3 regions of the Xanthomonas cannabis genome follow, and region 1 is predicted to be linked to each of the others. Evidence: predicted binding sites of a transcription regulator. Region 1 holds the regulator's gene; each other region holds the start of a gene.
What was found. The regulator HrcA, encoded in region 1, represses chaperone genes, less so after heat shock. The targets are predictions, from matches to a motif close to TTNGCACTCNNNNNNNNNGAGTGCNAA.

Region 1 (10,407 bases):
TGCCCGGCGTTGGCGGCTACCAGGAATTCCACCCGCTCGGCGCCGTTGGGGTCCGGCCGGGCGCTGTCGTGTGGCTGCAGCTGGATCAGGAATTGCCCACCGCCCATGCCCAGTTCGCCGATCAGGGTGGTGGTGGCGGCCGACAGGGCCTCGGCGGCGCTCTGGCGGCTTGCGCTGAGCACGCTGGCCGCACTGCGCCAGACGCCGGTGGCAGTGTCGATGTGCTTGTCCAGCTGCTGCAGGCGCTCGTCGGCGCCGCGCAGGCTCTCCACCTCGGCGCTCAGGTGGTCGCGGTGGGCGGCCAGCTCGTCCGGGGCAACGCGATGTTTGCGCGCCAGGTCGTGCAGCCGGCCTAGGCGGCGTTCCATGGCCTCGAACTGGGCCGGGTCGGCGTCCAGGTCGTCGCGCACGCGGTCGAGCAGGGCCAGTGCCTCTTCGATCTGGATCACGGCGCTGTCCAGCAGTGCGTCCACCTCACCCAGGCGCGGTTCGTGCTCGGCCACGCGGGCCAGATCGTGTCGACTGTCCTGCAACAGGCCCAGCGCGCTGGCGCCGTCGTCGCCGTTGAGCTGTTGGGCCACGCTGTCGCAGGCGCCGATCAGCGCGGTTGCATGGGCCTGGCGGCGGTGATTGACGTCCAGGGCGGCGATCGCGGCCGGGTCCAGGTCCTCGCGTTCCAGTTCGGCAAGTTGGTGCTCGAGGAAGCCGATGCGGTCGGAGACATCGCCCTGCGCCGACAGCGCGTCGCGCTCGTCCAGCAGTGCCTGCCAGCGCTGGCTGGCCTGGCGCACCTGCTCGCGCTGGGCGCTGTTGCGGGCATAGGCGTCGAGCAGGGCGAGCTGGCTGTGGCGGGCCATCAGGGCCTGGTGTTCGTGCTGGCCATGGATTTCCACCAGCCGGGAGGCCAGCTCGGCCAGTTGCGAGGAGGTGACCGGGCGGCCGTTGATCCAGGCACGCGAGCCGCCGTCGGCGCGGATGATCCGGCGCAGCTGGCACTGGGCATCGTCATCCAGTTCGTTGTCGGCCAGCCAGGCCAGGCCGGGGTGCTCGGCCGGCAGCTGGAATTCGGCCGACAGTTCGGCGCGGTCGGCGCCGTGGCGCACCACGCCGCTGTCGGCGCGCAGGCCGGACAGAAAGCCCAGCGCGTCCACCATCAGCGACTTGCCGGCGCCGGTTTCGCCCGACACCACGGTCATGCCCGGCCCGAATTCCAGTTCGGTGGCACGGACAACGGCGAAATCCTTGATCGAGAGGTGTCTGAGCATGGGGTCGAGTGTGAACGCTTTGGGGAAGCTTAGGGTGGGAGGGGCAGACGGGGAATCAGGCGCTTGCCATCCCCGGGGCCAGACATTATCTATGCCCAGTCTCACCGGATGATCCCATGCGCGCGTCCCAGTCCCCAATGCTCGATCCCCGCGCCCGCCAGTTGCTGCGCACGCTGATTGCGCGCTATATCCGCGACGGCGAGCCCGTGGGGTCCAAGACCCTGGCCCAGCATGCCGGGCTGGATGTCAGCCCGGCCACCATCCGCAACATTCTTGCCGACCTGGAAGACGTGGGCTTGCTCAGCTCCCCGCACACCTCGGCCGGGCGCATTCCGACTGCACATGGCTACCGGGTCTTCGTTGACAGCCTGGTGCAGATGCAGCCGCCCGGCGAAGACGAAGTGCGCCGCCTGCGCGCGGAGCTGGCCAGCGGCAACGGCACCCAATCGTTGCTGGGCAGCGCCTCGCAGATGCTGTCGGCGATGAGTCACTTCGTCGGGGTGGTCAGTGCGCCGCGGCGCGAGCAGTTTGCGTTCCGGCATATCGATTTCGTGGCGCTGGACGCGCGCCGGGTGCTGGCGATCCTGGTGTTTGCCGACAACGAGGTGCAGAACCGGGTGATCGAGCCGCGCCGCGCCTACGAGCCCGCCGAGCTGGAACGGGTGGCCAATTACCTCAATGCGCAGTTCGCCGGGCGCGCGCTGTCGGACATCCGCGTCAGCCTGCTGCGCGAGCTGCGCATGGCCAAGAGCGAGATGGAGCAGCTGCTGGCGCACAGCGTGGACCTGGCCAGCGAGGCGCTGGTGCCGGCCGATGCCGACGACATGGTGATGGCCGGGCAGACCCGCCTGATGGGCGTGCAGGACCTGTCGGACCTGGACCGGCTGCGCGAGCTGTTCGAGGCCTTCGCCAGCAAGCGCGAGATCCTGCAGTTGCTCGAACGCACCATCCAGGCGCCGGGCGTGCGCATCTTCATCGGCGAGGAAACCGGCATGGTGTCGCTGGACGATGTCTCGCTGGTCACCGCGCCATACACCGCCAACGGCCAGGTGCTGGGCGTGCTGGGCGTGATCGGTCCCAAACGCATGGCCTATGACCGGGTGATTCCGCTGGTGCAGACCGCCGCCGAGGTGCTGGGCGCGGCCATGGAGCCGCCCGGCGCGCGATAACCGGCGGCGATCGGCGCGATTGTTTGCTTGAAACGCGCGCGAGCGCCCACATACGGGGTGACGTTGGGGCGGGCGTTCCGCTTGCCCGGGAACTGCACATGAACCAAGACCACCCCGAATTCGACTCCGAAGACCTGTCCCAGAACCCACCCGAGACCGATCCGCTCAAGGCCGAGATCGAGTCGCTGCGCAGCGAGATCGCGTTGGTCAAGGCCGACGCCCTGCGCGAGCGCGCCGACCTGGAAAACCAGCGCAAGCGCATCGCCCGCGATGTCGAGAACGCCCGCAAGTTCGCCAACGAGAAGCTGCTGGGCGAGCTGCTGCCGGTGTTCGACAGCCTGGACGCCGGGTTGACCGCCGCCGGCAGCGAGCCCAGCCCGCTGCGCGATGGCCTGGACATGACCTACAAGCAATTGCTCAAGGTCGCTGCCGACAATGGCCTGACCCTGCTCGACCCGGTCGGCCAGCCGTTCAACCCCGACCAGCACCAGGCGATCAGCCAGGGCGAGGCCGAAGGCATCGCGCCCGGCCACATCGTGCAGGTGTTCCAGAAGGGCTACCTGCTCAACGACCGCCTGCTGCGTCCGGCCCTGGTGGTCGTGGCCAAGCACGACTGACCGGCAGCGCCCGGCTGAACTGCCAGGCGCGCCGGTGAAACACAGATGCGCACGGATGGCTTGAACACCTGCGCACCACCCCCACATCTCAGCCAGACCCGGCGTCGCCGGACACAGCTACAGAATCATCAGGAGCGTATCCATGGGCAAGATCATTGGTATTGACCTCGGCACCACGAACTCGTGCGTGGCGATCATGGACGGCGGCAAGGCCCGCGTCATCGAAAATTCCGAGGGCGACCGCACCACGCCCTCGATCGTCGCCTACACCAAGGACGGCGAAGTGCTGGTCGGTGCCTCGGCCAAGCGCCAGGCGGTGACCAACCCGAAGAACACCTTCTACGCAGTGAAGCGCCTGATCGGCCGCAAGTTCACCGACGGCGAAGTGCAGAAGGACATCTCGCACGTGCCGTACGGCATCCTGGCGCACGACAACGGCGATGCCTGGGTGCAGACCAGCGATGGCAAGCGCATGGCGCCGCAGGAAATCTCCGCGCGCGTGCTGGAAAAGATGAAGAAGACCGCCGAAGACTTCCTCGGCGAGAAGGTCACCGAAGCGGTCATCACCGTGCCGGCGTATTTCAACGACAGCCAGCGTCAGGCCACCAAGGACGCCGGCCGCATCGCCGGTCTGGACGTCAAGCGCATCATCAACGAGCCGACTGCGGCAGCGCTGGCCTATGGCCTGGACAAGAACGGCGGCGACCGCAAGATTGCCGTGTACGACCTGGGCGGCGGTACCTTCGACGTCTCGATCATTGAAATTGCCGAAGTCGATGGCGAGAAGCAGTTCGAAGTGCTGGCCACCAACGGCGACACCTTCCTGGGCGGCGAAGACTTCGACAACCGCGTCATCGAGTACCTGGTCGACGAATTCAACAAGGACCAGGGCATCGACCTGCGCAAGGATCCGTTGGCGCTGCAGCGCCTGAAGGACGCCGCAGAGCGCGCCAAGATCGAGTTGTCGTCCAGCCAGCAGACCGAAGTGAACCTGCCGTACGTCACTGCCGACGCCTCGGGCCCGAAGCACCTCAACATCAAGTTGACCCGTGCCAAGCTCGAAGCGCTGGTGGAAGACCTGGTCAAGAAGTCGATCGAGCCGTGCCGCACCGCGTTGAACGACGCCGGGCTGCGCGCCAGCGACATCAACGAAGTGATCCTGGTCGGTGGTCAGACCCGCATGCCGAAGGTGCAGCAGGCGGTTGCCGATTTCTTCGGCAAGGAACCGCGCAAGGACGTCAACCCGGACGAAGCCGTGGCCGTGGGCGCGGCGATCCAGGGCGGCGTGCTGGCCGGCGACGTCAAGGACGTGCTGCTGCTGGACGTGACCCCGCTGTCGCTGGGTATCGAAACCATGGGCGGCGTGTTCACCAAGATCATCGAAAAGAACACCACCATCCCGACCAAGGCGTCGCAGACCTTCTCCACCGCCGAAGACAACCAGTCGGCCGTGACCGTGCATGTGTTGCAGGGTGAGCGCGAACAGGCCCGCTTCAACAAGTCGCTGGCCAAGTTCGACCTGTCCGGCATCGAGCCGGCGCCGCGCGGCATGCCGCAGGTGGAGGTGTCCTTCGACATCGATGCCAACGGCATCCTGCACGTGTCGGCCAAGGACAAGAAGACTAACAAGGAACAGAAGGTCGAGATCAAGGCCGGTTCGGGCCTGTCGGACGAAGAGATCCAGCGCATGGTCGCCGACGCGGAAGCCAACCGCGAAGAAGACAAGAAGTTCCAGGAGCTGGTGCAGACCCGCAACCAGGCCGATGGCCTGATCCACGCCACCCGCACCGCGATCACCGAGCATGGCAGCAAGGTCGGTGGCGATGTGATCGGCAAGGTGGAAGCGGCGCTGTCGGATCTGGAAACCGCCATGAAGGGCGACGACAAGGCGCAGATCGAAGCGCGCAGCAAGACGCTGGAAGAAGCCGGCCAGTCGCTGTACGCCGCGGCTGCCGCAGCAGAGCAGGGCGGCAACGCCGATGCGGCCAACGGCAATGCGCAGGCCTCCAAGGCCGCCGACGACGTGGTGGACGCCGAGTTCACCGAGGTCAAGGACGACAAGAAGTAAGCCGTGATTTGGGAGTCGGGAGTGGGGATTCGCACGCCGCCGTGCGGGTGAGTCCCCACCCCGATATCCTCTACGCGTCGCGTCGCCAGGGCGGAACAGCACATGCTGTCCGCTTTCGCGTTTCAACGAATCTCAAATCACGAATCCCGAATCCCGGCTTATGAGCAAACGCGATTATTACGAAGTGCTGGGCGTGGCCCGTGGCGCCAGCGACGAAGAGCTGAAGAAGGCGTATCGGCGTTGTGCAATGAAGCACCACCCGGACCGCAACCCCGGCGACGCTGCTGCCGAAGCGGCGTTCAAGGAATGCAAGGAAGCCTACGAAGTGCTGTCCGATGGCAATAAGCGTCGTGCCTATGACGCGCACGGCCATGCGGCGTTCGAGCACGGCATGGGCGGTGGTGGCGGGCCTGGTGGCCCGGACATGGGAGATATCTTTGGCGATATCTTCGGCAATATTTTTGGCGGTGGCGCCGCCGGTCCGCGCGCTGCGCGACGTGGTGCCGACGTCGGTTACGTCCTGGAACTGGATCTGGAAGAAGCCGTCGCCGGCATCGAGCGACGCATCGAGATCCCAACCCTGATCGAGTGCACGCCATGCCATGGCAGCGGCTCGGAAGACGGCAAGGTCGAGACCTGTGGTACCTGCCATGGACGCGGCCAGGTCCGCATCCAGCGCGGCATCTTCGCGATGCAGCAGAGCTGCCCGCATTGCGACGGGCGCGGCACGTTGATCCAGAACCCGTGCAAGACCTGCCACGGGGCAGGGCGCGTGGAAGAGGACAAGGTGCTGTCGATCAAGGTGCCGGCCGGCGTGGATACCGGCGACCGGATTCGTCTGGCAGGCGAGGGCGAGGCCGGTCCGGCCGGTACACCGCCGGGCGATCTGTATGTGGAAGTGCGCGTGCGTGAGCATGCGATCTTCCAGCGCGATGGCGACGACCTGCACTGCGAAGTGCCGATCCGCATCTCGCAGGCGGCGCTCGGCGATACCGTCCGCGTGGCGACCCTGGGCGGCGAGGCGGAAATTCGCATCCCGGCCGAAACCCAGACCGGCAAGCTGTTCCGCCTGCGCGGCAAGGGCGTGCGCTCGGTGCGCAGCCGCAGCGAAGGCGATCTGTATTGCCGCGTGGTGGTGGAAACCCCGGTCAACCTCACCGCCGATCAACGTGAGCTGCTGCAACAGTTCGAGGCCACGTTCACCGGTGAGGATGCGCGCAAGCATTCGCCCAAGTCGGCCACCTTCATCGATGGCGTCAAGGGTTTCTGGGACCGTATGACGTCGTAAGCGACGTCTGTCTCGCGGGGAGCGACAGGAGACGCCATGCGTCTCCCTTCTCGCGGCAAGACCTCATTCCTTCTCCCATCGGGAGAAGGTGCCCGAAGGGCGGATGAGGGCGAGCCTGCAGGGCATCCGTAGCTCGCGGTCGATGACGCAATCGTGTCCTCTGCACTGCCAGAACGCGGCAGAAAAACGATCTTCCTTCTCCCAACGGGAGAAGGTGCCCGAAGGGCGGATGAGGGTGCGCATGCACGGCATCCGTCGCTCGCGGTCGATGACGTAATCGTGTCCTTCGCAACGCCAGAAAACGGCAGAAAAACGATCTTCCTTCTCCCATCGGGAGAAGGTGCCCGAAGGGCGGATGAGGGTGAGCCTGCAGGGGCATCAGCCGCTCGTCCCTCAATCGATGGCCAAACGTGGCAGCCACTCACCTCGCATTACCATGGACACGCCAGGCGCGGTCGTGGCAACGCTCAACGGCGTTCGGTATGGCAATGCATCGAGCAGCTGCCATCTCGTGCCATCCCTACACGCCGGATCACACTGATCCACTACCCGCATATCCGCTCACGCGTTGCGGAGGATAATGGCGTCATCTCTACGAAGACGGCCACCCCATGAGCGATGCAACCGACAGCCACCTCGTCCACGGTCGCCGCCAGCGCCCCGACGGTCCTTCGCCGATCGATGTGATCTCGGTGCAGTCGCAACTGGTCTACGGGCACGCCGGAAATAGCGCTGCGGTGCCGCCGCTGCGCGCGCTGGGGCTGCGTGTGGCCGAAGTGCCGACGACGCTGCTGAGCAATGCGCCGTTTTACGCCACGTTGCGCGGCCGCATCCTGCCGGCGGACTGGCTGGCCGACCTCCTGCTCGGCGCCACCGAACGCGGCCTGCCGCAGCGTGCACGCATATTGGTGTCCGGCTATTTCGGCAGCCTGGCCAACGGCCAAGCCTTCGCCGATTGGCTGGAGCAGACCTTTCCGCAGGCGCCGCAGCTGCGTTATTGCCTGGACCCGGTGATTGGCGACACGCACACCGGTCCCTACGTCGAACCGGGACTGGAGCGCGTCTTTGCCGAACGCCTGCTGCCGCACGCCTGGCTGGTGACGCCCAATGCCTTCGAACTGGGGCGTTTGACCGGCATGCCCAGCCTGGAGCAGGGCGATGCCATCGCCGCCGCACGTGCCTTGCTGGCACGCGGGCCGCAGTGGGTGCTCGCCCACAGTGTGGCCGGTGCAGCAGGCGAGCTGGTCACCCTGGCGGTCAGCACGGAAGCGGTCTATCGCTGGGCCAGCCCGCATCTGCCGGTGGACGTGGCCGGCACCGGCGATGTGCTGATGGCCTTGCTGATCGGCTTGTTGCTGCGCGATGTACCGTTCGAGCAGGCGGTGGGCCATGCGCTCAGTGGCGTGCACAGCGCACTGGAAGCGACTTTGGCCGCGGGGTACGAAGAGTTCGACGTGCTGGCTGCCGCGCCGGCTGCGCTTGCGGCATCGCCGCGTTTTGCCGTCGAGCGCCTGGCATGATTCCCCAGCCGGTCGTCGGCATCGTCGGCATTGCCGGCGCGTACGGACGCTGGCTGGCGCAGTTCCTGCGCACGCGCATGCAGCTGGAAGTGATCGGCTTCGATCCTGCCGACAGTGGCGGCATCGACGAAGCCACCCTGGCGCAGCGGGCGGACGTGCTGATTTTTTCCGCGCCCATTCGCCACACCGCCGCCTTGATCGAGCGCTATGTCGCGCTTGCCGGCGCGCGCGCGGCATCGCAGCTGTGGATGGATGTCACCTCGATCAAGCAGGCGCCGGTGGCGGCGATGCTGGCATCGCCGGCCGAGGTGGTCGGCCTGCATCCGATGACTGCGCCACCCAAGTCGCCCACGCTGAAGGGGCGGGTGATGGTGGTATGCGAAGCGCGCCTGCAGCGCTGGTCCACGTGGGTACAGGCCTTGTGCACGGCCCTGCAGGCCGAATGCGTCTACGCCACGCCCGAGCACCATGACCGGGTAATGGCGCTGGTGCAGGCGATGGTGCATGCCACCCATCTGGCACAGGCCGGCACCTTGCGCGATTACGCGCCGCTGCTGGGCCAGTTGCAGACCTTGATGCCGTATCGCTCGGCATCGTTCGAGCTGGACACGGCGGTGATCGCGCGCATTCTCTCGCTCAACCCCGCGATCTACGAAGACATCCAGTTCGGCAACCCGTACGTGGGCGAAATGCTCGACCGCTTGGTTTTGCAGCTGCAACAGCTGCGTGCACTCGTCGCGCAGGGCGACGATGCCGCACGCGTGCAGTTCCGGGCCCGGTTCCTGTACGACAACGCGCAGGCCCTGCAACACGACGCGTTGGCCGCCGGCAACTACACCTACGAACGGGTGGGCTATCTGCTGGCAGATCTCACCGAGCCGTTGACCCTGAGCGTGTACCTGCCGGAAGACCAGCCTGGTTCGCTGCGCGCGCTGTTGCATGTGTTCGAGCAGCATGGGGTGAATCTGTCGTCGATCCATTCCTCGCGTACGCCGGTGGGCGAGTTGCACTTCCGGATCGGCTTCGAGCCCGACAGCGACCGGGTGGCGCTCACCCAGGCCGCGAGCGAGATCGACCGCAGTGGCATCGGGCGCGTGTTGGAACGGTCGGATCGCGCCATCGGTTGAAGCACTGTCGGTTCACGGTCCGACGTTTGTGGCAATCACCGTAGCGCACTCGAGCGTGCACATGCGCCGCGCAGTTGTTCGGTGCGCTAAGACAGCGCCTACGCGAGGTAACAGGGGCCGGCAACGGTTTCATCCACACAGGGTGTGGATGAATGCTGCACAAGCATGTGGATAACCGGGCGCAGCCCTTGCACAGCAAGGGCTGCCGGTTGGCTGGTCAAAAAATGATCAACACCGTCTCAAGGCATGGAAAGCTGCAGCTCGCCGCCTTCGGTCACGAAACGCTGGCCTTGCCGCTGCAGATGGCGGCCATCGGGCAGCTCATACCGCGGCGCGGCGTGCGTTTCGGATGTGGATGCGTGCTCGTCGCGGAACTCGATGATGACGTACGGCTCGCCATCTGCACCAATCGCGGGAAATTGCCGGAAAGACATAGGCACCTCCGAAAGAGTCGAGGGTTGCAATGCGGATCATCGGCCCGCACCACCAGCGCGTGCTGGCATGCCGAGCATGCGTAGCCACGTGTTACCCAGGCGTCATTGCGCAATCCGGTGACGGCGGGAAGGTCGAGCCCGCTGGGCGCGCTGCTATGTCATGCGCGCGCGGCAACGCTGCAGCGGACGATGTGCACCTTCACACCACCGCCGGTCGCGGCAATGACGCGGGACCGCCAATAGCGATGGCGCGGAAACTGGGTGTCTGCAGCACGCGGCTATGCGGGCGCTTGCCAAGGCCGCGCACACAATCGCTTGCGCGAAAGAACCTCAAGACCCGGGTGGGCAGGGGCGCCATGCAGTGCCTGGCGCCCCTGCCAAAGCGCCACGCGTCAACGGCTCAGTTGCAGCGCGTCCCGGTCGGCCGTTGCCGCGGCCAGTTCGGCGCGTGCCGACGCGATGCGCGCCTGCGCATCGATCAGGCGCACGCGCGCGTCGTTGGCGGTTTCCTCGCGCTGATTGACCAGGAAGAAATCGCCCGAGCCCAGCTCGAAGCGGCGTCGCTCCGCGGCAGCGAGGCGGTCGGCCAGGCCGCGTTCTTCGTCGGCGATCTTGGCCAGGCGCTCGGCGGCATTGAGCGAGATGACGATGGATTCCACCTCCACCGAGATCTGGTCGCGCAGGAAACGGCTGCGTTGGTCCAGCGACTCGATCTCGGCGCGCGCTTCGGCCACGCGGCCCTTGGCGGAGCGATTTTCCAACGGCACGCTGAAACGGAACCCGATGATCGCATCGGTCTGCGAGCGGTTGGGGCCACCCACGCCCGGGTCGCCCAGATCCTTGCTGACCTCGAAACTGACATCCAGCCGTGGCTTCAGATCGTTCTGCGCCAGCATCAGTCGTGCGGTGGCCTGATCGA
Region 2 (10,407 bases), 2.3 Mb from region 1:
GCTGCAGCTGCTCGGCGCCAGCGATGGCTTCATCCGTCGCCCGTTCCTGTACCTGGGCGCGTGGTACGGGCTGGGCGCTGGCGCCGTGGCGCTTGCGCTGATTGCCGCTTCGGGCCTGGCGTTGCGTGCGCCGCTGGCGACCCTGGCCGACAGCTATGGCAGTTCGTTTACGCTGCACGGGCTGGATCTGCTGCATTCTGTGATGGTGCTCATCGGCACCCTGGTCCTGGGCTGGCTGGGCGCCTGGCTGGTGACCGGCCATTTCCTTCGCCAGACCCGTCCCACCGAGACCTGAGGCCTGCCATGCATCCACCAGATCTCAAACACCTGATCAGCGACGCACCGCGCGTGATGGTCGTCGATGGTTCGAAGCTGGTGCGCAAGCTCATTGCCGACGTGCTCACGCGCGAGCTGCAAAACGTGCAGGTGATTGGCTGCGCCAGCATCGCCGAAGCGCGCGATGCGCTGGAAGCCGGCGCGGTGGATCTGGTGACGACCTCGCTGTCGCTGCCCGATGGCGATGGCCTGGCCCTGGCGCGCAGCGTGCGCGAAGCGGCCGGGCAGGCATATGTGCCGGTCATCGTGGTGTCCGGCGATGCGCAGCAGCACCTGGTCGAGCGCCGCTTCACCGAATACGTCACCGACTATTTTGACAAGGCGCTGGGCCATGAGGCCCTGGCTACCTTCATCCGTGGCTATGTGCAGCCCGAGCCGGTGGTCGGCGCGACCGTGCTCTATATCGAAGACAGCCGCGTGGTGGCCGAGGCGACCAAGCGCATGCTCGAGCGCCAGAGCCTGAAGGTGGTGCATGTATTGACCGCCGAAGATGCCTTTGCGCTGCTGACCGCCGAATCGCTGGGCCGGACCGAGCGTCGTATCGACGTGGTGCTGACCGACGTGACCCTGAAAGGCGAGCTCAACGGCCGCGATGTGGTCGAACGTATCCGCATCGATTTCGCCTACGGCAAGCGCCGCCTGCCGGTGCTGGTGATGACCGGCGACACCAATCCACGCAACCAGTCCGAACTGCTGCGCGCCGGCGCCAATGACCTGGTGCAAAAGCCCATCGAGGAGCGCTTGCTGGTGACCAAGGTGTTGTTCCAGCTGCGCCTGGCACGTCTCGAGGATCAGGCCGTCACGCTATGAGTGAAGTGGAAGGGCGCATCCAGCTGGAACCGTCGTGGAAGGCAAAGGTGGGCGATTGGCTGCTGCGCCCGGAGATGCAGGAGCTGTCGGCCTTCCTGCGCCAGCGCAAGGCGGCCGGGGCGCGGGTGTTTCCGCCAGGGCCGCAGATCTTTGCCGCCTTCGACGCGACCCCGTTCGATCAGGTCAAGGTGGTGATCCTGGGTCAGGACCCGTATCACGGCGAAGGCCAGGCGCATGGGCTGTGCTTTTCGGTGTTGCCCGGCGTGCCGGTGCCGCCGTCGCTGCTCAACATCTATAAGGAGATCCAGGACGATCTGGGCATCCCGCGCCCGGACCATGGCTATCTGATGCCGTGGGCGCGCCGCGGTGTGCTGCTGCTCAACGCGGTGCTGACGGTGGAGCAGGGCCGGGCGGGTGCACACCAGAACAAGGGCTGGGAAGGCTTCACCGACCATGTGGTGGAGACCCTCAACCGCGAGCGCGAGGGCCTGGTGTTCCTGCTCTGGGGCAGCTACGCGCAGTCCAAGGGCAAGGTCATCGACCAGGCGCGCCATCGCGTGTTCAAGGCGCCGCACCCGTCGCCGTTGTCGGCGCATCGCGGTTTTCTGGGCTGCAAGCATTTCTCCAAGACCAACGAGCATCTGCAGCGCCGGGGCCTCCCTCCGATCGACTGGTCGTTGCCGCCGCGCGACGGGTTGGACACAACGTCGGCCGCCGGCTGAACAGCCCGGGCCGGGCGCCGCGTCGTCGCGCGTTTTGTCACGGTCTGCGCAGGCGTGGGGTGCTAGTTTGGAGTCAGAATTCGGGAAGCTGTACGGTAGAACGCCGGCAAGCATGGAAGCCCGAACGTCCTATAAATGGAACGCTGGGAACTCTTTCCATACCCGGCAGTCCAATAGTTCGACTGCTAAGATGGTGCCTATGAACCAGACTACTTCGACTGCCCTCGTGGCAAACAATCTCCCGATTCCCAGTGCGCTCGGTTCGCTGGACGCCTACATCGGTGCCGTGCACCAGATCCCGGTGCTGTCGGTCGATGAGGAGCAGAATCTGGCCCGCCGCTTCCGCGACGAGCTCGATCTGGACGCCGCGCGCGAACTGGTCCATTCCCACCTGCGCTTCGTGGTGCACGTGGCCCGCGGCTACAACGGCTACGGCCTGCCGCTGGGCGACCTGATCCAGGAAGGCAATATCGGCCTGATGAAGGCGGTCAAGCGCTTCGACCCTGACATGGGCGTGCGCCTGGTCAGCTTCGCAGTGCATTGGATCCGTGCCGAAATGCACGAGTTCATCCTGAAGAACTGGCGCATCGTCAAGGTCGCCACGACCAAGGCGCAGCGCAAGCTGTTCTTCAACCTGCGCAAGTCCAAGACCCGCCTGGGCTGGCTCAATGCCTCCGAGGTGACGGCGGTCGCCAAGGACCTGAACGTCTCCGAACGGGAAGTGATGGAGATGGAGTCGCGCCTGTCCGGTCGCGATATCGGTTTCGACGCGTCCTCCGACGAAGACGATGACCACGGTCCGCCGTCGCCGGTGAGCTACCTGGTGGCCAACGACGAAGATCCGTCGCAGGCCTACGAGCGCCACGACAGCGAAGACAACCAGCTGCAGTTGCTGCGCGAAGGCATGGCCGGTCTGGACACGCGCTCGCGCGACATCGTCAAGCGTCGCTGGCTGGATTCCGAATCCAAGGTGACGCTGCAGGAGCTGGCCGACGAGTACGGCGTGTCGGCCGAGCGGATTCGCCAGATCGAGGCGAACGCGCTGAAGAAGATGAAGGCGCTGTTCGTCGCCTGATCTTTTGCTTCCGCAGTTCATGTCGCACAAACGGCCCGGTTATCCGGGCCGTTTGCGTTGGGGTGTCTGCGGGTGCGAGCAGCCGTCTGACGCCGCTGCCAGGATCACGCCTGCGCGACAATGTGTCAGTCGGGCAGGCGCGCCACCGGCAGATGCCAGCCGTAGCGGATCGCCATGAAGCGCAGTCCGAAACACACGCCGGCGCCGGTCGCCAGTGACCAGGCCTGCGGCACGCCGAGCACATGGCCGATGGCCACCAGACCGCCACCGGCGAGCGCGGCGACGGCGTACAACTCGGCCTGCAGCACCACTGGCGTGCGTGCGACCAACAGATCGCGCGCAATGCCGCCGCCGATGCCGCTGAGCATGCCCAGCAGCGTGGCACTGAGCGGGCTGAGCTGATAGTCCAGCGCCTTGCTGGTGCCGTAGACCGCAAACAACGCCAGCCCGGCCGCGTCGAAGATCTGCACCGGGTTGCGCAACCGCTCCACCGCTGCATGCCAATAGAAACCGGCAACGCCGGCCAGGCAGGCCGTGAGCAGATACTGCGGGTGCACCAATGCGGCCGGCGGGGTGGCGCCGATCAGCACATCGCGCACGATGCCACCGGACACCGCCGCCGCGCAGGACAGCACCAGCACGCCGAACAGATCCAGGCGGTTGCGCACCGCCACGGTCGCACCGCTCAGGGCAAACACGAAGGTGCCGAGCAGATCCAGCAGGAACAGGACAGTTGCCACGGTCAGGTCGTCGCATCAGGCCGCACAGCATCGCGCACGGCCTGTGGCGCTGTCATCCGTCCTTGCTGCTGGGCGGCGGGTCGTCGGTGGCGCCGCCGAAGATGATGCGCGCGGCGCGCTGGTAGCTCCAGTACGCCATCGCCCAGTTCACCAGCACCACGAAGCGGTTGCGGAAGCCGATCAGGAAGTAGACGTGCGCGGCCAGCCAGAACCACCACGCGACGATGCCGGACAGCTTGAGCTTGCCGACATGCACGATGGCGGCCATGCGGCCGATGGTGGCCAGGTTGCCGAAGTCCTGATAGCGGAAGGCGGCCGCGGCTTGGCCGCGCTGGCGTGCGCGGATGGCCTTGGCGATGTGCTTGCCCATCTGCTTGGCCGCCGGTGCCACACCCGGTACCGGGCGGCCGCCCTGCTGCACCGACGCCAGGTCGCCGCCGACAAAAATCTCCGGATGGCCGGGCACGCTCAGATCTGGCTCAACCAGCACGCGCCCGGCGCGATCCAGTGGCACGCCGAGCGTGCGCGCCAGCGGCGAGGCGGCGACGCCGGCCGCCCACACCACGGTGCGCGCCGGCACGAAGGTCTCGCCGAGCTGATAGCCCAGCGCATCGATATGACTGACCGGCGTGCCGGTGTGCACCTCCACCCCCAGCCGCTCAAGCTGCTTGCGCGCCTTGTCGGTGAGATCTTCCGGAAACGATGGCAGCACGCGCGGGCCGGCTTCGACCAGGCGTACCCGTGCCTGACGTGGATCGATATGGCGGAATTCGTTCTTGAGCGTGTGGCGGGCGATCTCGGCCAGGGTGCCGGCCAGCTCGACCCCGGTCGGGCCACCACCCACGACTGCGAAGCTCAGCCAGGCGGCGCGCGCCGCGGGGTCGGATTCGGCCTCGGCGCGCTCGAAGGCGAGCAGCAGCTTGCGGCGCAGGACCAGCGCGTCGTACAGGGTCTTCAGGCCGGGCGCGTGTTCGGCCCACTGGTCGTTGCCGAAATAGGCATGTGTGGCGCCGGTGGCCAGCAGCAACATGTCGTAGCCCAGCGACGTGCCATCGGCGAGCACCACTTCCCGGCGGGTCGGCGCAATCTCTGCGACGTCGCCGAGCAGCACCTCGACATTGCGCTGCTCGCGCAGGATGTGCCGCAGCGGTGCGGCGATGTCCGGTGCCGACAGGCCGGCGGTGGCCACCTGATACAACAGCGGCTGGAACAGATGGTGGTTCTGCCGATCGATCAGGGTGATGCGGATGCCGGGGTCGTCGAGTGCACGGGTCGCCCACAAGCCGGCGAAGCCGCCGCCGACCACGACCAGATGCAAGGGAGCGGGAGAGGGGGAAGAGGTCATCGTCAGGTCCGATGGAGTGCGACGCGGGCGCGACAGCATGCCAAATCGCCCATGAACATGACGCGTGGGCGTCGCACGCCTGCGGCATCATGTCGCATCTGCCGCCGACGGTCATTGCATGTCTTCACTGCCACCGCCCTTGCCACCGCTGCCGCCTGCCCCGGCGCACAGCGCAGCAGCAAACATTGCTCCTGCGGCTGCGGTCAGACAGCCACGCAGTGGCGTGGCCATCGGCCTGATCGGCATCCTGGCCTGTGCGAGCGTGTTCGGGATGGTGGTGCTTGCTGCGGGCCTGTGGCTGGTCGGTACCGGCTGGTCGATGTTTGCCGACCAGGCGCGCACTGCGCTGCAGGAAGACGCCGTGGTGCAGGAACACATCGGGCAGATCCGCAGCATGCGCGTGGATCTGCTGCGCACCGGAATGGCAGCGGGTGGCGAAGAGTTCGTCTTCGACGTGGAAGGCGATCGCGGCGCTGGTCGCGTCGCGGCGACCTGGGTCAGTGCCGGTGCCGATCAGGAGATTCTCAGCGAGGGGCTGCTCACCTTGCGCGATGGCACCGAGTACACCTTGCCGGCGGCAGCGACTACGGACGTTGAGACGCCCGACACCCCATCAGAAGTGGACGCCGATCCCGCACTCGATACCGCCCCTGAGACAATAGTGGAGCCATGAGCATGACCGACAATCCCGACAAGCGGATCGCCTTGCTGATCGATGCGGACAACGCGCCGGCGGGCAAGATCGATGTGGTGCTGGCAGAAGTGGCACGCTATGGCGTGGCCAACGTGCGCCGTGCCTACGGCAACTGGAAGAGCCCGCACCTGAAAGGCTGGGAGGCCGCGTTGCACGATTACGCGATCAGGCCGATCCAGCAATTTGCCTACAGCTCCGGCAAGAACGCCTCGGACATGGCGATGGTGATCGATGCGATGGACCTGTTGTATGCACGCAATCTGGACGGCTTTGCGATCGTCTCCAGCGATGCCGATTTCACCCCATTGGTGATGCGCCTGCTGACCGACGGCATGAAGGTCTATGGCTTTGGCGAGCAGAAAACCCCGGCGCCGTTCGTCAATGCGTGTTCTAAGTTCACCTATGTCGAAGCGCTCGGCGAGCAGGCTGCGGCCGCCAGCGACAGCGCGGCCGGCCGCAAGGACGCCACTGCATTGCGTAGCGACACGCGGCTGGTGCAGATGCTGCGCAATGCGATCGTCAGCGCTTGCGAAGACGATGGCTGGGCGCTGCTGAGCGCGGTGGGCAAGCAGGTCGCCAACCAGGCCTCGTTCGATCCACGCAATTACGGTTACCGCAAACTCAGCGACCTGGTGCGCGCGATCGGCCTGTTCGAAATCAAGCAAGACGAGCAGGCATTGTGGGTGCGCGATATGCCCAAGGGTGGGCGCGGCAAACCGACGCAGCCCGCCACTGCGACGGCGCAACCGGCGGCTGCTGCCAAGCGCCCGGCGCGCGCGCCAGCCAAACCTGCAGCAGGGGGCTGAGCATGACGCATGACGCAAATATGCCCGCTGCCGCGATGCCCGCCATCACGATTTGGGGACGTCGGAATTCAAGCAATGTGCGCAAGGTGTTGTGGTGCGCGGAAGAAGCCGGCGTGGCCTATACCTCGATCGAGGTGGGCGGTGCATTCGGCGGTAACGACACGCCGGCGTATCGCGCATTGAACCCGAATGGCGTGGTGCCGACCTTGCAGGACGGCACGCTGGTGTTATGGGAATCCAATGCGATCGTGCGCTACCTGGCTGCGCAGTACGCACCGGTGTTGTATCCGCAATCACCAGCCGAGCGCGCGCTGGGCGACCGCTGGATGGACTGGACTACATCGACGTTTGCAGGTGTGTTCCGCGATCTGTTCTGGGGGGTATTGCGCACACCGGAGGCCGAGCGCGATGCCACACGTATCGCCGCAGCGCTGGCGCAATCGGGCGAGCTGCTGGCACGTGCCGATGCGGCGTTGGCGCAGCAGCCGTATCTGTCTGGCGAGCGCTTCGCGATGGGCGACATTCCGTTGGGCAGCTTCATCTATGCCTGGTTCGAAATGCCGATCGAGCGACCCGCGCTGCCGTATCTGCAGGCGTGGTACCAGCGCTTGCGTGCGCGGCCGGCCTACCAGCGTGGCGTGATGACGGCGCTGACCTGAGTTTGGGTCAGCGCTCAGGTCGGCGTGATGCATTGCAGGCGCCACGCGTCGCCGCCGCCCTCGAACGCTGCTTGCTAGGAAGTGGGCCTCGTACATCGCGCGGTCTGTTGGTCTAACGTTGTTGTAGGAGCGCAGTTGTGCGCGAGGGCATTGCCGGTAACGCCGCATCGCGCGCAAGCGCGCTCCTACAAAACGTGAACACACCGCGCAAAACGTGAGTCTGGCGTCAGCTCCGTGTGCGATACGTCTGCACTAATACAAATCGATCGGATCCACATCCAGCGACCAGCGCACGCGGCGTGCCTGCGGGAGTGCGTAGATCGCCGGCAACTGGGTGTCGAGCAACCGGTGCAGCGCCGAGCGTTGCTGTGCGGACAGCAGCAACTGGGTGCGCTGGAACCCGGCGCGGCGTGGCATCGGGGCAGGCATCGGGCCATAGCATTCCACGGCCGCAACCGCCGGCGACTGCGCCGAGCTCTCGTCGGCGGTCAGCCCGCGTACCGCCAGCAGGAACTGATTGGCGGCGGCGACATCCTTGGCTTCGGCGCGGAACAGCGCCAGATGCGCAAACGGTGGGAAGCCGGCGGCCTCGCGCTGCTGCAGTTCGGCATCGGCAAAGGCGTGGTAGCCGCCATTGACCAGGGTCTGCAGCAAGGGGTGTTCGGGGTGATGGGTCTGCAGCCAGACCTCGCCGGGGCGGTCGGCGCGTCCGGCGCGTCCTGCCACCTGGATCAGCTGCTGGGACAGCTTTTCGGCGGCACGGAAGTCGGCCGAGAACAGGCCTTCGTCGATGCCGACCACCACCACCATGGTCAACCGCGGCAGGTCGTGGCCCTTGGCCAGGATCTGGGTGCCGACCAGGATGCCGGCGTCGCTGCCGAGCCGCGCGAGCTGGGTCTCCAGTGCGTCGCGGCGCTGGGTGGTGCTGCGGTCGATGCGCACCACCGGGACATCCGGGAAGGCCTCGGTCAGGCGCTCTTCCAGCCGCTCGGTGCCGATGCCCTGCGGCTGCAGCGCCAGGCTGGCGCAGGCCGGACAGGCCAGCGGTGCGGGTTGGCGCGCGCCGCAGTGGTGGCATTGCAGGCGGCGGCCGCCGGCATGCACGGTCATGGGCGTCTGGTGCAGCGGCGTGCTGCAGCGCTGGCAGGCGGCGGTCCAGCCGCAGTCGTGGCACAGCAGCACCGGTGCATAGCCGCGGCGGTTCTTGAACACCAGCACCTGCTCGCCACGCGCAAGGGTGGCGCCGATGCCAGCCAGCACCTCCGGCGACAGTCCGTCCTTGAGCGGGCGCTTGCGCACGTCCAGCACCCGGACCCGCGGCGGGCGCGCCTCGCCGGCACGCCGCGACAGCCGCAGGTGCCGGTAGCGGCCGGAATAGGCGTTGTGCAGGCTTTCCAGCGAGGGGGTGGCGCTGCCCAGGATCACCGGCACGTCCAGCGCCTTGCCGCGCACCAGGGCGAAATCGCGGGCGTGGTAGCGGATGCCGTCCTGCTGCTTGTAGCTGCCGTCGTGTTCTTCGTCGATCACGATCAGGCCGGCGTTAGGCAGCGGGATGAACACCGCCGAGCGGGTGCCGACGATCAGCTTGGCCTCGCCGCGCCAGGCCGCAGCCCAGACCCGTGCCCGTTCGCCATCGGAGAGCCCCGAGTGCAGCGCGTGCACCGGCACGCCCAGGCGCGCGCGGAAACGGCCCAGCGTCTGCGGGGTCAGGCCGATCTCCGGCACCAGCACCAGCGCCTGCCTGCCGGCCGCCAGGCAGTCGGCGATCGCCTGCAGGTAGACCTCGGTCTTGCCGCTGCCGGTCACGCCGTCGAGCAGGTAGGTGGCAAAGCCGCTGTGCGCGCGGATCGCGGCGGCGGCGGCCTGTTGTTCGTCGTTGAGCGCCGGCCCGCTGCCGGGGCGGGCCGGGATGGCATTGGCCGGCACTGCCACGCGTTCGGCAAGCTCACGTTTGGCCAGGCTGCGGGCGGCCTCGCGCCACTGCGGCAGCAACGGGTCCAGCTGCTCTTCGCCCACGGCGCCGGCCTGCAGCAGGCCGGCCAGCAACGCCGGCCGGCTGCCGGCGCGCAAGCTGGTGGCGGCGGTGTGCCCGGCCTCGGTCAGCTGCCAGGCCCAGGCGTGGGTGTCGGCCAGGGGCTCGCCGCGGCGCAGCGGGCCGGGCAGGGCGCTGGCCTGGGCCTCGCCGAGCGGGGCATGGGTATAGCGGGCCAGCCACTGCAGCGAGCGAGCCAGTTCATCCACCAGCAGTGGCGTGTCGTCGCACCAGGCCAGTGCCGGGCGCAGGCCCTCGGCCGACGGCTGCCGGCCGATTTCCACCACCACTCCGATCAGCTCGCGCGAGCCAAACGGCACGCGCAGCCGGCAACCGACCCGCGCCGGATCGGCGCCCGGCACGTCTGCCGGGGGCAGGTAATCGAACAGCTGGGGCAGCGGCACCGGCAGGGCGACGCGCAAGGTGGGCACAGTCGAAGGCATCCGCCAAGTCTACCGACTGTGTCCAGTGGACCTGTCCTGCGCAATTTGGGGCGTGAAGGCCGCGTGATCACTTGCAGCGTCTTTCTGTGACCCAAGTGATAAATACGACGTAAACCTATGTGAGGACTGAGGAAACGGGTTTATCCACACTGCCTGTGGATAAACCTGTGAATTAACCGCGTGCTCCACGCCGTGAAGGCGGATTCACTTGCCTTGGCAACCTCTTGGACATTTTTTCGCCATCCGGTGAAATTCAATATGGATCAATCACTTAGGCGTGAAACACGATTGCAACAAAGAAAAAACAACAGTTGACAGACGGGGGCGTATCGGTATGCCTGCCGCTGTGCACAACGTGCGTGACCAGCGGTCGCGACCGGAGCAACGGCGGCGCGATCTGTCAAGCGGTCGGCGTGGCGGACCTGCGTCGGTATCATGCCGGCCGATGCTGGAGTTCACATGACCGTAGTTCCCGACGCCCCCGTGACACCTGCCGCGCTGTCAGCCTTCCTGCGGGGCGTGGAACGCCGGGGTCTGGTGCTGGCGCAGTTGCAATGCGGCGACGTGGCCGCCGCCGAGCGGGCGCTGGCCGCCGCCTTGCGCGCCTTCAGCAGCCAGGCGGCGGGACGCCCGATGGCTGGCTGGCCGATGCGCTTCTGGAGCCTGCTGGCCACCGCGCCGCCGCTGCGCCGCGAACCCATGCCCGGCACCTGGCTGCCGCCGTTCACCGCGCTGGGCCGGATGC
Region 3 (10,407 bases), 1.2 Mb from region 1:
TTGGCATCGACCAGGCTCAGGCCGGTGAACGGGTTGAAGCCGTACAGGCGATTCTGGCCGGTCCAGTTGGAATAGGACATGTCGTCCGAATCGTCCATCTGCGGGCGATCGCGCCCGCTCAACGGGTCCCGCCTGGTGGCCTGCAGCGCGTAGGTCAGGCTCCAGTTCTCGCCGGTGCGCCCGCCTGCCCAGGACACGTCGAAACTGTCGCGCCCCCCTTCGGTGGCGGTGCCACCACGCAGCCGCACCTGGTCACCCTGATAGTCGCGCTTGAGGATCACGTTGATCACGCCGGCCACCGCGTCGGAGCCGTAAATGGCCGATGCGCCACCGGTGAGGATGTCGATGCGCTCCACCGCTGCAGAGGGAATATTGCTGTAGTTGGAAAAGTTGCTTTCGCCGCCGTACGGCAGCGGGTAATCGGCCACGCGGTGGCCGTTGACCAGCAGCAGGGTGCGGCCCGGGCCGAGGTCGCGCAGATTGATCGGCGAGGCGTTGGGCGTGTGCGAGCCCCACTGCGTATCGGCTTCCACCGAGCCTTGCTGATTCATGCTGTTGAGCACGTCGTAGACGGTGGCAAACCCTTCCTGCTGGATCTGCTGCGCCGAGATGGTGACCACCGGCTGGGCGCCTTCGACCTGCGCGCGCTTGATGCGCGAACCGGTGACGCTGACCGCATCCAGGGTGGAGGTGGCGCGCGGTGTATCCGGCTCGGTTTGCTGGGCCATGAGCGGTGGCGCGACGGCAGCCGTCAGCGCTAAGGACACGGAAATCGACAAGGCAAGACGATGACTGCGGCAGTTCATAAGATCCCCGGGAGAAGCCGGACGTGGCCGGCGTGGCAGTGCACTGCAACGACGTCCGCCAGCGATGCATGCACCGCTGCCCCTTGTCCGATGGCCCCCCGACCGCTCGGCGCAAACGCCTGCGCGAACGACGCTAGAACTGCGATGACATCGGTGTCAACACATTGTCACGCAAGTGTGATTGACGTCGCGATCTGCGAGCTTTTGCGATGGTGAACACGGTTGGGGCCGCGAGCTGGCTGCGCGGGCCGCATCGACCTTGCGTAGGAGCGCACCCGGGCGCGACTGGGGCGTTATCGGTGAAGCCGTTCGCGCCCAGGTGCGCTCCTACGGGTCATGGGGGACTGTGTGGTCATGCCTGCGCAGGATTCGACACGGTTAAGGCCGCGAGCTGGCTGGGCGGGCCGCATCGACCCTGCGTAGGAGCGCACCCGGGAGCGACTGGGGCGTTATCGGTGAAGCCATTCGCGCCCAGGTGCGCTCCTACGGGGTCATGGGGACTGTGTGGTCATGCCTGCGCTGGATTCGACACGGTTGGGGCCGCGAGCTGGCTGCGCGGGCCGCATCGACCCTGCGTAGGAGCGCACCCGGGCGCGACTGGGGCGTTATCGGTGAAGCCGTTCGCGCCCAGGTGCGCTCCTACGAGGTCATGGGGGACTGTGTGGTCATGCCTGCGCAGGATTCGACACGGTTGGGGCCGCGAGCTGGCTGCGCGGGCCGCATCGACCTTGCGTAGGAGCGCACCCGGGCGCGACTGGGGCGTTATCGGTGAAGCCGTTCGCGCCCAGGTGCGCTCCTACCGGGCATGCGGTTTGCATGACCAGTGGAATGCGTGCGTCGGCCACCTGCTTCGGGCCGATCATCCCAGCAATCGCGTGCTGCCATCCAGCTCGTCGGACACAAAAAACCCCGCCTTGCGGCGGGGTCCTTTTGCACTGCAACAGCCGAAGTGGCGTGGATCAGAAATCCATGCCGCCCATACCGCCCATGCCACCGCCGGCCGGCATCGCCGGCTCGTCCTTCTTCGGTGCATCGGCCACCATGGCTTCGGTGGTGATCATCAGGCCGGCGATCGAGGCTGCGTTCTGCAGCGCCGAACGGGTGACCTTGGTCGGATCCAGGATGCCGAACTGCACCATGTCGCCGAACTCGCCGTTGGCGGCGTTGTAGCCGTAGTTACCGGTGCCTTCCTTGACCTTGTTCAGGATCACGGACGGCTCTTCGCCGGCATTGGCCACGATTTCGCGCAGCGGGGCTTCCATGGCGCGCAGGGCGATCTGGATGCCGTGGGTCTGGTCTTCGTTGGCACCGGTCAGGTTGCCGACGGCCACCAGCGCACGCACCAGGGCCACGCCGCCGCCCGGGACCACGCCTTCTTCGACGGCTGCACGGGTGGCGTGCAGGGCGTCTTCGACGCGGGCCTTCTTTTCCTTCATTTCGATTTCGGTCGACGCGCCGACCTTGATCACTGCAACGCCACCGGCCAGCTTGGCCACGCGCTCCTGCAGCTTCTCACGGTCGTAATCGGACGAGGTGTCTTCGATCTGGGTCTTGATCTGGCCGACGCGCGACTCGATCGCGGCCGAATCGCCGGCGCCATCGATGATCGTGGTGTTTTCCTTGGAGACCTGCACCTTCTTGGCGCGGCCCAGGTCCTTGATGGTCGCCTTCTCCAGCGCCAGGCCCACTTCCTCGGAGATCACGGTGCCGCCGGTCAGCACGGCCATGTCTTCCAGCATCGCCTTGCGACGGTCGCCGAAGCCCGGTGCCTTGACGGCCACGACCTTGACGATGCCGCGGATGGTGTTGACCACCAGGGTCGCCAGCGCTTCGCCTTCGACTTCTTCAGCCACGATCAGCAGCGGCTTGCCGGCCTTGGCCACGCCTTCCAGCACGGGCAGCAGGTCACGGACGTTGGAGATCTTCTTGTCGTGCAGCAGGATGAACGGGTCGTCCAGGTCGGCCGACTGGCTCTGCTGGTTGTTGATGAAGTACGGGGAGAGGTAGCCGCGATCGAACTGCATGCCCTCGACCACGTCCAGCTCGTTTTCCAGGCCCGAGCCTTCTTCAACGGTGATCACGCCTTCCTTGCCGACCTTCTGCATCGCTTCGGCAATGATGTTGCCGATCGACTCGTCCGAGTTGGCCGAGATGGTGCCGACCTGGGCGATCGCCTTGTCGTCGGTGGTGGGCTTGGAGATGTTCTTCAGCTCGGCGACGGCGGCCTTGACGGCCTGGTCGATACCGCGCTTGAGGTCCATCGGGTTCATGCCGGCGGCCACGGCCTTGGCGCCTTCGCGGATCAGGGCCTGGGCCAGCACGGTGGCGGTGGTGGTACCGTCGCCGGCGTTGTCGTTGGTCTTGGAAGCGACTTCCTTGACCATCTGCGCGCCCATGTTCTCGAACTTGTCAGCCAGTTCGATTTCCTTGGCGACGGAGACGCCGTCCTTGGTGATGGTCGGCGCGCCGAAGCTCTTCTCGAGCACGACGTTGCGGCCCTTCGGGCCGAGGGTTGCCTTCACGGCATTGGCAAGCACGTTGACGCCACGGACCATGCGGGTACGTGCGTCTTCACCGAAACGAATGTCTTTAGCAGCCATTGTCTGAAACTCCGGAATTTGAGATTGGGGATTGGGGATTGGCTAGAGCGGGTTCCGGGGGGATGCGGGACCAGCTGCGCGAAGCGCACTGACCAATCCCGAATCTCGACTCCCGAATCCCGCCGTCAACGGCTTCAGCCGATGACGGCCAGAATGTCGTCTTCGCGCAGCACCTTGTACTCGACGCCTTCGGACTTGTAGCTGCTGCCGGCGTACTGGCCGTAGATGACCTTGTCGCCAACCTTGACCACCGGCGCGCGCAGGCTGCCGTTGTCCAGGGGCTTGCCGGCGCCGATGGCGACGACTTCACCCTTGGTGGACTTTTCCTTGGCGGAGTCCGGGATCACGATGCCGCCGGCGGAAACTTCGTCGGCTTCGATCGGCTTGACTACAACGCGGTCGTGAAGCGGCTTGATGCTCATAGAGAAAGACCCTCTTAAGTGATTGATTGGTCTGGAAATTATCGGCGATGTTAGCACTCGCACATGACGACTGCCAGCACAGCGCGCGGAAAAAACCCGACAGAGCGGGTGCGGGCCAGAGATTGTGCTGCGCGGGCAGCTTTCAAGGGCTGGGCGTAAAAAATTTTTCGGCTGCGCGGTCTCATCCAGGGGCCAGGACGACTGCGGCGCACGGCCTGCGGGGCATCCCGGCGGTGCGCGTTGGCAGCGGCTACAGGGCCAACCATGCCAGCGGCCGTGCCCAGGCGCCGCCGCGCGAGCAGCAGCGCCGCTGATTCCCCGCAGCCACCTCATCCCGCTCATTACCAGGCGCGCATCCAGCCGCACTCTAGAAAAATGGAACCAGGTTCCACCGCTTGTCATGCGCACGCTCTACAGTCGGGATCGCATTCCCCGATCACAAGGAGCTGTCGATGAGGTTGCCGTCCCGTGTTGTGTCCCTGCGTTGCACCCTGCCCCTGGCCTGCGCGTTCGCGCTCAGCGCCACCGCCGCCAATGCGGCGGTCTTCATCAACGAACTGCACTACGACGACGCAGGCGCCTCCGGCGACAGCGGCGAAGGCGTGGAAGTGGTGGCCACCGCCGGCGAATCGTTGAGCGGCTACCGCATCTATCTGTACAACGGCAGCGCCCCAAGCGCAGCCACGGTCTACGCTAACACCGCGGTGCCGGCCGGCAGCCTGGTCAGCTGCGGCAGCCAGGTCCGCCTGGCCACCGTGAGCTACGCCAGCAACGGCGTGCAGAACGGGCCCAACGATGGCGTGGCGCTGGTCGACCCCAACGGGCAACTGGTGCAGTTCCTCAGCTACGAAGGCGCCATCACCGGCAGCGGCGGCCCGGCGGCCGGGGTCACCAGCCAGAATCTGCCGGTCAGCGAGAGCAACAGCAGCGCGGTCGGCAGCTCGCTGCAACTCACCGGCACCGGCAGCGCGGCAGCCAACTTCAGCTGGGCCGGCTCGGCGGCGCAGACCTTCGGCGCCTGCAACCGCAGCCAGACCTTCAACGGCAGCGGCGGCGGTGGCGGCACCACCGGTGCGCCGACGATCACCAGCACCACGCCGAGCCAGGGCGCCACCGGCTTCCCGGCGGCCGGCGACCTGGCGGTGGGCTTCAGCGAGGCGGTGACGTTGAGCGGCGGCGCGTTCGCGCTGAGCTGCGCCAGTTCCGGCAACGTGGCACTGAGCTACGCAACGACGGGCACCCGTTTCACCCTGTCCACCAACACCGCCCTGGTCGGCGGCGAGCGCTGCACGCTGGCCATCACCGCCAGCGCCATCCGCGATGCCAGCGGCCTGAGCCCGGCGGCCAACCAGTCCATCGCCTTCACCGTGGCCACCGCCAGCGGCGGCGCCACCGGCTACTACTCGCGGGTGAACACCACCAGCCCCAGCCAGCTGCGCTGCTCGCTCAACGCCACCATCCGCGGCCACACGGTCTACCCGTACAGCGGCACCGGCACCAATACCTGGACCATCCTGGAGATGGCCGACGAAGACCCCAACAACAGCGGCCGCATCCTGGACGCGTACCGCAACCGCAGCTACGCCAAGGTTAGCGACCGGGCCGGGACCGGCAGCGGGCTGACCTACAACCGCGAGCACACCTGGCCCAACTCGCTGGGCTTCGGCAGCGCCACCGGCGACCGCGGCCTGCCGTACGCGCCCTACACCGACACCCACATGCTGTACCTGACCGACACCACCTTCAACGCCGACCGCGGCAACAAGCCCTATGCCACCTGCACCAGCAGCTGCGGCGAGCGGGTGACCGAGGTCAACGACGGCAGTGGCGGCGGCAGCGGGCGTTACCCGGGCAATTCCAACTGGGTGCGCACGCCCGACGGCAACGGCGGCACCTTCGAAGTGTGGGGCCGGCGCAAGGGCGACATGGCGCGTGCGGTGATGTACATGGCCATTCGCTACGAAGGCGGCACCGATGCAGCCACCGGGCAGTCCGAGCCGGACCTGGAGCTCACCGACGACCGCAGCCGGATCGTGCAGACCTCGTCTTCGCCCGCGTATATGGGCCTGCTGTCCACGCTGCTGGCCTGGCATCAGGCCGACCCGCCGGACGATGCCGAACGTGCCCGCAACCAGGTGATCTTCAGCTTCCAGGGCAACCGCAACCCGTTCGTGGATCATCCCGAATGGGCCACTGCCGGCCTGTTCACTTCGGCCAAGCCGGCCAGCTGCCAGCTGGCCAACTGAGCTGCACCGGCCCGACGCGTGATGCGTCGGGCCGGTGGGGTTCGGTCACGCGGAAAAACGTACGGCACCTGATGGCGGCCAGGCGCCGGTGCCGACGGCGTGGGTCGCAGCAGGCGAAACGCCCTCGATCGGATCCGACGCCGCTGCTGAATACCGCGGGCGTGGCAATGCGTCGCCTCCGCACCGACATGCAGGCTTCCAAGATCGCCTTGCCAAGGATCCCGGCCTCCTCGCGCTGGGCGAAGTGACCGCCGGGTCACCGGCGCAATGCATCTCCCAACCGTTGTCGGCCGGTCTTGGCATCCGGCGCCGCGCTCCGCGCCACGGCAAGGTCGGCGCAGTGTGGCAGGTGCTCTACCGACCTCCCTGCGCAGCTGCACCGAGGCATGGGCACCCTGCCTACCGGCATTGCGAAGGCAGCGAAGTTGACGCCCTGTTCCGGAATCGGCGGTCGATCCCCCGCAGGCGGGGCATTACACTGCGCAGCTGCAATGAGCGCCTCTTCCCTCCATCTGTTGTTCAGCACCTGCCCGGATGCCGACAGCGCCGACCGCATCGCGCACGCCTTGCTGGACGAGCGCCTGGCCGCCTGCGTCACCCAGTTGCCCGGCGCGCAATCGCTGTACCGCTGGAACGGCGCCATCGAGCGCAGCACGGAAGTGCAGTTGCTGATCAAGACCTGGGAAGACCGCCTGCCCGACGCCATCGCGCGGCTGCAGGCGCTGCATCCGTATGAACTGCCGGAGGCGGTTGCTGTCCAAGCCAGCGCCGGGCTGCCGGCCTACCTCGATTGGGTCCGGGCCGACACCCGCAAGGAATCCTGACGTCCATGAAGTCTCTGTCCCGCTGGATCGCCCGCTGCGCGCTGCTGGCCGCCCCCTTGTTCGCCGCGCCGCTGGCGCTGGTGGCGCCACCCGCGCAGGCGGTCAGCGAGGCCGACCTGCTGCCGGTGGACCAGGCCTTCGCGCTGACCGCCCAGGCCGACAGCCGCGACAGCATCGGTCTTAACTGGAAGATCGCGCCGGGCTACTACCTGTATCGCCATCGCATCAGCGTCAAGTCCGGGCAGGGCTTTTCCGTTGGCGAACTGGCGCTGCCGGAGGGCGAGAGCAAGCACGACGAGTTCTTCGGCCAGGTGCAGACCTACCGCAAGCAGTTGCAGGCCACCCTGGCCGGCAGGGCAGAGCCGGCGCTGAAGACGGCGGTCCTGCAGGTGCAATACCAGGGCTGCGCCGATGCCGGGGTGTGCTACCCGCCGCAGCGGCGCGAGATCCGCGTCGCGCTGCCCGAGGCAGCGGCCGCCGGCGCGCCCACCGCCGCACCGCAACGCGAGAACCTGGGCGCACTGGTGCCGCGCGGCGCGTCGGGTCCGCGCCTGTTCGGCGCCACCGGCCAGGCCGCCGGCGTGGACGCGCTGCCGCTGCCGGCCGAGCAAGCCTTCACCTTCGAGGCCATCGTCGGCGACGGCAACAGCCTGCTGCTGCGCTTTACCCCGGCACCGGGCTATTACCTCTACCGCGACCGCACCTCGCTGGCCGTGGAAGGCAGCACCGGCGTGCGCACCGGGCTGCCGCGCTGGCCGCAGGGCAAGACCCACCGCGACGAACATTTCGGCGACGTGGTGGTGTATTTCGACCAGGCCGAAGTCACCCTGCCACTGCTGCGCGAGCGCGCCGAGCCGGCGCACGTGACCCTGGTGGCCACCTTCCAGGGCTGCCAAACCGACGGCATCTGCTACCCGCCGATGACCCGCCGCGTGGCGCTCGACCTGCCTGCCGGCACGGTCTCGCCGCAGAACCAGGCGCAGGCCGCGCCGCTGATGATTTCGCCGCTGGCCGCAGGGCAGACACCTGCCGACCCCGCGCCCGCCCAAGCCAGCGCCTCCGCGGCGCCGCCGGCTGCGAGTGCCGCGGCCGACAATCCGCAGCGCACCCAGCCGCCGCATACCGACAAGGGCCTGCTGGCGATGCTGGCGCTGGCCCTGCTCGGCGGGCTGGTGCTGAACCTCATGCCCTGCGTGCTGCCGATCCTGTCGCTGAAGGTGCTGGGGCTGGCGCACAGCGGCGAGAGCCGCAGCCATGCGCGCAGCCATGCCATCTGGTATTCGCTGGGCGTGCTGGTGTCGTTCGCCGCCATCGGCGGGCTGGTGATCGGCCTGCGCGCGGCCGGCCAGGCGGCCGGCTGGGGCTTCCAGCTGCAGCAGCCGTGGTTCGTGGCGGCGCTGGCGTACCTGATGTTTGCAGTGGGCCTGAGTCTGTCGGGGGTGTTCACGCTGGGCAGCAACCTGGGTGGCATCGGCCAGTCGCTGGCCGCGCGCAACGGGCCGCTGGGCGACTTCTTCACCGGCGTGCTGGCCTGCGTGGTCGCCAGCCCCTGCATCGCTCCATTCATGGGCACCGCGCTGGCCTATGCGTTCACCGCGCCGGCGCTGCTGGCGATGCTGGTATTCCTGGCGCTGGGCCTGGGCCTGGCGCTGCCGTTCCTGCTGATCGGCTTCGTCCCCTCGCTGGCGCGGCGCCTGCCCACGCCCGGCGCGTGGATGGAGACGCTCAAGCAGGTGCTGGCGTTCCCGATGTATCTCACCGCGATCTGGCTGCTGTGGGTGCTGGGCAAGCAGCGCGGCGTGGATGCGCTGGCGTTGATGCTGGTCGGTGCCACCCTGCTGGCGCTGGGCCTGTGGTGCTTCGAGCGCAGCCGCTGGAACAGCCATCGCACCGGCATGCGCCTGGCGGTGGTGATGCTGGTGCTGGCCATCGTGCCGGTGGTCGGCGTCACCCGCCTGCGGCTACCGGCGGCCACCGCCGCCAGCGAAGGCGCGGTGGCGTTCTCGCCGCAATTGCTGGACCGCCTGCGCGCCGACAACCGCGTGGTGTTCGTCAACATGACCGCCGACTGGTGCGTGACCTGCAAGGCCAACGAAAAGAACGTGCTGAGCAGTGCCGAATTCCGCGATGCCCTGCGCCGCGTCGATGCGGTCTACATGAAAGGCGACTGGACCAACGTCGACCCGGCCATCAGCACCTTCCTGGACCAGCACCAGGCCGTGGGCGTGCCGCTTTACGTGGTGTACGGCCCCGGTGCCCCACCGGCGATCCTGCCCACGGTGTTGACCGGCGCGATCACCGAGGACGCGTTGCTGCGCGCAGCGCGCTGAGGCGGCGGCTTCGACGCCCCAATGCGTCTGGAGGGGGGCTGCGCCGGCATACCTTGTGCCTTCGAGGCGATCCCAGGAACGTGTGCGCCTTGCTGTCACCGGCAGCCTGCCCGCTTGCCGGCGCCCCGCCTGACGCCGGACATGCCCACGACCATCATTTCGTCGCGTCCGAGCCCGCAGGCGATTAACTCGATAGCATCCAGCAATTGCTTTTTTTAGAAAGTCACCGCAGCGTGAAGCGCTTGCTCTCAGAGCGCATTTCTCAACATTTCTCACCGCGCGGTCACAGCACGATATTCGACTTTATGCTGTCGCCCCCTATCGGCGATGGCGACATAATGACCCCCACGTCCACCCGCACCCTTTTCGGCGCAGCATTGCTTCTTGCCGGCATTGCAGGCGCCGATGCAGCACCTGCGACGCCCGGCATTGCGATTGCTGCGGCCGGCACGGCCAACACAGACCCGTATCTCTGGCTGGAAGATGTCACCGACACAAAGGCGCTCGACTGGGTGAAGCATCAAGATGCACGCACCGAGCAGCAGCTGGCCGGCACTGCCGAATTCCAGCAACTGGAAACACGTATCCGTGAAGTCATGGATTCGGATGCGAAGATTCCCGACGTGCAGAAGATCGGCGACAGCTATTACAACTTCTGGCAGGACAGACAACACAAGCGCGGCATCTGGCGACGGACCACACCGGCCGAATACCGCAAGCCGTCACCGAAGTGGGAAACCGTGTTGGATCTGGATGCCCTCAACCAGAGCGAGGGCAAGGACTGGGCATGGCAGCACGAGGACATCAACTGTCTGCGTCCGGCCTATCGCCGCTGCCTGATCACACTGTCGCGCGGCGGTGCCGATGCCGATGTCACGCGCGAGTTCGATCTGATCGACAAACAGTGGGTGCAGGACGGCTTCGTCCGGTCCGAAGCCAAGGGTGAGCTCTCCTGGATAGACCATGACACCGTCTATGTCAGTACCGATTTCGGCGCTGGCACCACGACCGATTCGGGCTACGCGCGCGTGATCAAACAATGGAAACGCGGCACCGCCCTGGACACCGCCACGACCGTCTACGAGGGCAGCCCGCAGGATATGCGCGTGAGGGCCTTCCATGACGACACCCCGGGGTTCGAACGGGATATCGTGATTCGCGAGCTGGGCATCCGCAACA

Region 2: rpoH (RNA polymerase sigma factor RpoH) is a predicted target of HrcA. The motif match lies at 2,031-2,057, and genes of this name have one in related genera.
Region 3: RZV17_RS02715 (co-chaperone GroES) is a predicted target of HrcA. The motif match lies at 3,879-3,905, and genes of this name have one in related genera.

Annotation. Positions count from the first base shown of each region.
Region 1 covers NZ_CP136580.1:1,784,546-1,794,952, forward strand. Annotated here, with positions in the region: gene recN (DNA repair protein RecN) at 1-1,265, opposite strand, end outside; gene hrcA (heat-inducible transcriptional repressor HrcA) at 1,403-2,434, shown strand; gene grpE (nucleotide exchange factor GrpE) at 2,533-3,051, shown strand; gene dnaK (molecular chaperone DnaK) at 3,194-5,119, shown strand; gene dnaJ (molecular chaperone DnaJ) at 5,280-6,407, shown strand; gene RZV17_RS07695 (hypothetical protein) at 6,471-6,650, opposite strand; gene pdxY (pyridoxal kinase) at 7,019-7,927, shown strand; gene RZV17_RS07705 (prephenate dehydrogenase) at 7,924-9,054, shown strand; gene RZV17_RS07710 (hypothetical protein) at 9,294-9,488, opposite strand; gene RZV17_RS07715 (TolC family protein) at 9,881-10,407, opposite strand, start outside.
Region 2 covers NZ_CP136580.1:4,234,443-4,244,849, reverse strand. Annotated here, with positions in the region: gene ftsX (permease-like cell division protein FtsX) at 1-295, shown strand, start outside; gene RZV17_RS17960 (response regulator) at 304-1,146, shown strand; gene ung (uracil-DNA glycosylase) at 1,143-1,868, shown strand; gene rpoH (RNA polymerase sigma factor RpoH) at 2,068-2,943, shown strand; gene RZV17_RS17945 (trimeric intracellular cation channel family protein) at 3,069-3,683, opposite strand; gene RZV17_RS17940 (NAD(P)/FAD-dependent oxidoreductase) at 3,736-5,028, opposite strand; gene RZV17_RS17935 (hypothetical protein) at 5,147-5,701, shown strand; gene RZV17_RS17930 (NYN domain-containing protein) at 5,698-6,528, shown strand; gene RZV17_RS17925 (glutathione S-transferase) at 6,564-7,187, shown strand; gene RZV17_RS17920 (primosomal protein N') at 7,440-9,662, opposite strand; gene RZV17_RS17915 (hypothetical protein) at 10,122-10,407, shown strand, end outside.
Region 3 covers NZ_CP136580.1:627,046-637,452, reverse strand. Annotated here, with positions in the region: gene RZV17_RS02725 (TonB-dependent receptor domain-containing protein) at 1-728, opposite strand, end outside; gene groL (chaperonin GroEL) at 1,766-3,406, opposite strand; gene RZV17_RS02715 (co-chaperone GroES) at 3,541-3,828, opposite strand; gene RZV17_RS02710 (endonuclease) at 4,281-6,074, shown strand; gene cutA (divalent-cation tolerance protein CutA) at 6,566-6,898, shown strand; gene RZV17_RS02700 (protein-disulfide reductase DsbD) at 6,904-9,228, shown strand; partial or broken gene RZV17_RS02695 (prolyl oligopeptidase family serine peptidase) at 9,684-10,407, shown strand, end outside.